One region of the Bacillus sp. PK6-16 genome, then DNA from elsewhere that is predicted to be linked to it. Evidence: riboswitches for the same ligand, from Rfam matches in the RefSeq annotation. Region 1 holds a riboswitch; the other holds the start of a gene.
What was found. Region 1 has a riboswitch for magnesium ahead of mgtE (magnesium transporter). Riboswitches for the same ligand answer to the same signal wherever they lie in the genome.
Positions count from the first base shown of each region.

Region 2: linked by a shared signal. The riboswitch ahead of M1D66_RS18980 (P-type ATPase actuator domain-containing protein) and the one ahead of mgtE (magnesium transporter) in region 1 are both predicted to bind magnesium.

Region 1 is NZ_CP096511.1:2,871,997-2,875,353, reverse strand. It holds gene M1D66_RS14785 (FtsW/RodA/SpoVE family cell cycle protein) at 1-286, opposite strand, end outside; M-box (ykoK) riboswitch at 473-649, opposite strand; M-box (ykoK) riboswitch at 1,157-1,322, shown strand; gene mgtE (magnesium transporter) at 1,604-2,932, shown strand; gene M1D66_RS14775 (phosphodiester glycosidase family protein) at 3,090-3,357, shown strand, end outside.
Region 2 is NZ_CP096511.1:3,726,387-3,729,743, forward strand. It holds gene M1D66_RS18970 (FbpB family small basic protein) at 1-48, opposite strand, end outside; gene M1D66_RS18975 (5'-3' exonuclease) at 404-1,270, opposite strand; gene M1D66_RS18980 (P-type ATPase actuator domain-containing protein) at 1,403-2,128, opposite strand; M-box (ykoK) riboswitch at 2,464-2,629, opposite strand; gene M1D66_RS18985 (DUF350 domain-containing protein) at 2,801-3,187, opposite strand; gene M1D66_RS18990 (glutathionylspermidine synthase family protein) at 3,180-3,357, opposite strand, start outside.

The DNA of each region.
Region 1 (3,357 bases):
TTCCTTTCCATAAAACCATAATCAATAAAAAAATCCCTCCAACCATAATACAGATTGAGACTATTCGTTTTTTCCATATTTCATATGGGAGTAAAGCACAAACTATTAACCCAATTGTTCCTAAAAGTAGCTTTGTTAATTGAGAATCAACAAAATGTCTACTGTTATAACCGTAATGTTGGACAGCGACAATGGAGCTTGCACTATACATCATGATAATACCTAAAGTACATGTTATGAATAGAGGAAGGAGCAATAGATAATCGAGTTTTAATATTTTTTTCATTTTAATATCCTCCTGATTTAAAACAAAACATAATATTACATTTGCTTATGAATAGAATCTTGTTCTCGTCAATTACTAAATATGACTTTTGTTTAGGAAGATTCTATCGCTTACTCCCTGTTTTTTTACGCAAAAATCCCCCTAGTATGTAACTAGAGGGATTCAAAATGGCATGACTAAATAAGGCTTTTTTCCCCCTAGTAGAGCTTTGGCACTATACAACGTAAAGTAATGAAAATTCATTACTTAGCTATCTTAAGAAGAGCCTTAATCCGACAATTCCTGTTCTACCCATTGGCGTCTTTCGACATTTTTGGGCAATAGCCTGTGTTTGCATAGGAGCCTCACCTAACAGGTTAAGCAATATAAATTTTATGTGTTTGTTTCGTGTAGCAAGCATAAATATATTTTTTTTGCTTGTCAAGCAACCATATTGCTAATTTTATCTGTTTTATTGCTTTATAGTCCTTTGAGAAATGATTTGAAAAAATGTATGTAATCATTCCGTATAAGTACATATTTTTGACTTGTAGTGTATCGTTTGATTAAGTAGTTTAACCATATAAATTTGATAAACAGTAAAGAAGATTTTAATCATAAAAGAAGATTTTTTTATGAATGTTCTTTTGATATACAGAATGACTAATTATTCATCTTTTGTTATAAAATTGGAATTTGATTAAAAACAATAAATTTCATATGTTTTATTACGTTTCTTTGAATTAAATCTATTTGAATTCTATGTTTTTTAAGGAGAATTTTAAATTTAAAATAAAATATAATTTCATTTTCTATAAAAGATTTTTTTATGAATGGAATTGAAAGTCAGTTGACAAATATTAAATTCTGGTTTAAATTTTGAAGTAATTCAATAAACTTTGTTAGGTGAGGCTCCTGTATAGAGAAACGCTGCTGCCCAAAAATGTCGAGAGACGCCAATGGGTCAACAGGAACGGTCGGATTAAGGCCCTTTTTAATGTAGCTGGTTATAAAAACCTATGCTATACAGTGCTAAAACTCAACGAGGGAGTGGTATACGATTTGATAGAAAGGCACCTCTGTGATTTTGGTAGGGCGGTCTTAATAATCATTTATTTGTATTGTGAAAAAACCTTTACTCCTTTTTGAGTAAAGGTTTTTCTGTTTAATTTTATTTATTTTTATCTGGTCTATATTCAAAAAGGAGGTAATTCTAACTAATGAATTTATTGCAATGTAACTATTATTGCTCTAATAAAAAATTTAAGGCAGATAAAATAAAACAAAACCACTCATGAAACTCTAGAGTCTCCCTTAGCAATATGAGGAGGAGTTAACATGAAGAAATTATTAAAGGAATTACTTGTAACCAAAAATAACTTGGATGCAGAGAAAGTTTTACGTCATCCATCGTATGATATTGCACAAGAAGTAAAACAGTTTTCAATTGAAAATCAAGTCATATTGCTAAATACGATTCCTGTATTAAAAAGCTCTAAAATTCTTCAATATATGGGTGCAGAAGAAAAATATAATATCTTAATTCACTTATCTGAAAACAAAGCTAAAAAGTTACTAAATTTACAACCGATTGATGAATTAGTAGATTTACTGCTAGCGGTTCATCCGGAAAAACAGGCTAAATTAATGGCGTATCTAGATAAAATCACAAAACATAACGTGAAAAAATTGATGACCTTCAAACTTGAAACGGCAGGAAGTCTTGTAACAAGTGATTTTGTTGCAGTTAGAGGAAATTGGTCAGTAAAAATGACATTGAAGTACATTAGGGAACATTCTAAAAATGTAGAATCAATATCTTATAGTTATGTTCTTGATAGTCATGGTTATCTTGAGGGAATCGTTTCCATACATGAGTTATTACTAGCAGCAGATGAAGAGATATTATCTACTATCATGATTCAAGAGGTAATTTCAGTACACGCTGAAGTTGACCAGCAAGAAGTTGTAAAAAAGCTACTGAATTATAATTTAGCAGCAATACCTGTCACAACAGCAAATAATAAAATGATTGGTATTATAACATTTGATGACGTAATGAATGTTATGGAAGCAGAAGCTACAGAAGATATTCAAAAGTTAGGCGGAAGTGAACCATTGAATCAATCTTACTTTGAAGCTAGCATTTGGAGTATTTTCTTAAAACGTCTACCATGGTTATTACTTCTTTTTGTTGCTGAGGCATATACAGGTACAGTATTAAAGTATTTTGAAGATGAAATTGAAACTGTAGTTGCCCTTGCTTTCTTTGTTCCGTTATTAGTAGGTACTGGTGGGAATACAGGAACACAGGTTGTAGCAACAATTACTCGTGCAATCGGTATTGGAGAGGTCAAATTTAAAGATATTTTCCGTGTAATGAAAAAGGAATTTGCAATAGGGATGCTTCTCGGACTTGCACTTGGAATAGCTGGCCTCACTCGTGCTTATATGTTAGGAGTTGGAACAGAAGTTGCACAAGTTGTAGCAATTACTTTATTATTTATTGTTATTTGGGCCTCTCTTGTAGCAGCTGTTTTACCTTTAATTCTAAGAAAATTAAAATTAGATCCTGCAGTTGTTTCAGGTCCATTTATTACAACATTTGTTGATGGAACAGGATTAGTAATTTATTTCATGGTTGCAAAAACGTTATTAAATTTATAAATATACACTAAAAAAACGAAAATCGGAATAAGTATTTTGCCTGAATTGCTAAAGTATATTGGGGAATTCAGACATGAGGAAATCAAACACTTTTGTATTTAGATAAATAATATTTTAATGGATTTATTGAATGTAATGAATGCTGGAGGATAAAACTATGAAACATCTCAGAAAAATCTTCAAACGAATTTTGCTTCTATTGTCTATTTTCATGCTTATTGGTATAGGCATATTATTTGGTACTAGCTATGGCCGAGAGCTTCGCATAACAATGGCTGGGAGTATACTAACTTCTCAGCATCCGCAATATGCGAAATATACATTCCTATCCCAAAAGGAACTAGATAAATTGCAAGATAGAATTAATCATCCGAAATGGTCAAATAGTGATGAGCATATTTATAAAAAAATAGCAGGAAAAAGAT
Region 2 (3,357 bases), 850 kb from region 1:
ATTTTCAATTAATAATTGTTTAAAAGATTTTCTCACTTTTTTTCTCATTTTCATTGTCCTCCTTGGGGGATGATTTATATAAAAGATAAAGAATTATCTGTGTGTTCTTATAATAATTGATTGTTGTGAATTCTATTTGAACTTCATATGAAAATCTCGTTTATTTTCTGACAACTTTGTGAACACGAAAAAAAGACTCTCTAAAACTATGTTGAAATTAATTCACTTCATTACAAAAATCACTATTTTCATCAACTTTTATCATTATATCTTGTCGAAACATTTATATATTTAAAATTGAGTTCGACATAATTTTATTTACTATCATACTGTTTACAAAAACAAAAAGAAGGTGTCACCAAGTCAAAGTTCGACTTATGCAACATCCCTCTTTCCAAACTATTTATAGCATATTTATTAATATTTCAGGTCTTCCCCAATTCATTTCTTCACAAACAAATCTAAGTTTTTCTTCATCCATTGTGTGTAATCCTTCTTCTAGTGAACATGAAATTGGAACTTCACAGTGAATTTCGGCTAATTGTAACGAAATATTTAAGTTCTCTAAATCACTTTCAATCTTCGTACGCTGCGCTTTTGTTAATGATTCTACATTTTCTAGTACAGCGGATACTGTTCCGTGCTCTTGAATAAGCTTATACGCTGTTTTTTCACCGATACCTTTTACACCTGGATAATTATCACTTGTATCTCCCATGAAAGCTTTTGCATGGACGATTTGCCACGGCTCTACACCTTTTTCTTCCATGATTTTCTCCGGTGTGTAATATTCGTAATTTCCAATTCCTTTACGCAGAAGCATAACTGTAACGTTCTTATCAACAAGTTGAAGTAAATCTGTATCACCAGTTAAAATATAAACTTCAGCTTCATTGCAATATTGTTTTGCAAGCGTACCGATACAATCATCGGCTTCGTAGCCTTTCATACCGATAACTGGAATGGATAATTTCGCAGTCATTTCTTGCACTAAATCGAATTGAGGAATTAATTCTTCTGGTGGCGCTGCACGATTTGCTTTATAATTCGAGAACGATTCTGTTCTAAATGTCGTACTTCCCATATCCCAGCATGTAACGATATGTGTTGGTTCGATCGCTTGCGTAGCTGTTAATAAGTGTTTCATATAACCATGAATCCCGTTCGTAGGGGTTCCATCTTGTCGTTTCATAAATTGTCCGTAGACACTTGTTGCGTAAAAAGCACGAAATAATAGTGCCATACCATCAACTAATAATACTTTTTTCATAATTCCTCTCCTATTAAAAAAATAATAACCTTACGTTATCACGTAAGGTTATATAAATAGATTACCATTCTACGTTTTTGCTCAACTTTGTCTATTATACATTGTTTTTGTATATTTAGCACCATTAACACATTAAGACGTTCTACTACAACAAGTATGCAATATGCCTGAATACGTATTTTTTCCAGTAGAAACAACGACAGCCTTTGCATTTCCACTAACGATATGTGAACCTTTAAAACATACATTTTCAAGCTCAAGTGGATTATAATCTTTCATCCGTTTTAATGGAATAAATCGTTTACGTTCAAGGTGATAGCAGCTTTCAAACTTCTCTATATTCGCTTCGTTTCCCGTTAACACAGACTCATTCACTAATAAATCATCTGCATAAATAATACGTACATCAGCTGGCACAGCATCTCCAGCCGAAAGAAAAATTATATCTCCAGGTACAAGTTCTTGCACTGGTATCTCCATCATTTTCAGTTCACTATTTAGCCCTGTACTACTAGAACATTCTACTCTAGATACAGTAATCGTTTCACGTTGTAATTCATCACACACACGTTGTTTTGAAAAACCTGGAATCATGCCACCAAGCTTCATCATTACTTCTGCGAGAAGTGCTCTTTTTGAAGTTAGTTCATTTCGGCCATATACTTGAATACGTTTTTGTGCCTCTTTCATTGATAGTCCGTCTCTTGTTGTTTTAAAATATGCAAATACAGATTTTACATCTCTTGTTGCAATTTCAATTAATAAATCTTTATTTTTTTGGAGCATTGTTTGTTCTTTTATTGATTTTTTACTTAGTTTATATGACGTGTTACCCACAGTTTTGTTTGCATATAACATATTATCGTCTCCTCCTTTACAACATAGGAAGAAACGCTTTGTTTCTCAATTTATCCACTTTACTGTGAAAGTGTCTCGCGTTTTATAAACGCTACATTATGATAAATATAGAGGGAGGAACAAATCGTTTCCTGCCTACATCATATATTTTTGATTTGAAGTATATGGGTAACGGAACCGAGTCAGAATTTGACATGCTCCTCACCTCCTCGTTTAATTTTATAGTTTATACTATGAAATTACTCATAGCTTGGTAACAAAAAAGGCCCCTACCCTTAAGAGAGTAGCGGCCATTACATACACAAATAAACGATTTCTAATATAATTAGAAATCTACGGACCTCTCCCTCACCGAGTTTTAGCACTGTATAGCATAGGTACATTACCAGCTACGTTAAGAAAAACCTTAATTCGATCATTCCTGTTGACCCATTGGCGTCTCTCGACATTTTTGGGCAGTAGCATTTCTCTATACAGGAGCCTCACCTAACAGAGACTTATTTTCATTACATTGAAAATGTTACTCTTATTTAAAATAGATGTCAACCGTAGCCTACAATTTTTTCAAAAGGTATGGCAAACTAACATATATAAAGTGAAACTTTAATCAGCCCTCACCAATCGGGCTTTTACGGGATAAAATAAAAAACTTTACGTTTAAACGTAAAGTTTTTAATAAGTTATACAACCAGCAATTACAATCCCAATTGAAATTGCTAAAAACATAAGAAAAAGACCGACTGCTTGATTATCTTCTTCGAGACTTTTGTTTATATTAAAGCGTGGTGTAAGCCACTCAGCTAAATAAAAGACGATAATTTGAGCCAAAATCCCAACTGCTCCCCACGAAATCATATCAAGAAGTGAAATTGAATTAGCTGCTGTCGAATATAAAACAACAGCTAACCCAAGTAATCGTCCTCCAAGCACATAGCTTACCGCCTTATTTCCTTGAGCCATTAACTTAAATTCCTTTACTTTCGTTGTCACTTCCATCAAGAACAGACCTATACATAAAAGGCCGAGTGTTACTACTAAATATAATAAAAAATTAATCATTTTTTCCCCTCCTTTTTATACCTACCGGTAAATAGTACGATTCATTTCCTGTAATCTTTTCTCCCGCGCGAATACCGATACTACTCGCTTTTCCAGCAATTAAAAACGAACCAAACACATATGACAGTTTCTCGATCCCTTTTTCTGTTTCCAAGGATACGACTGGCAGT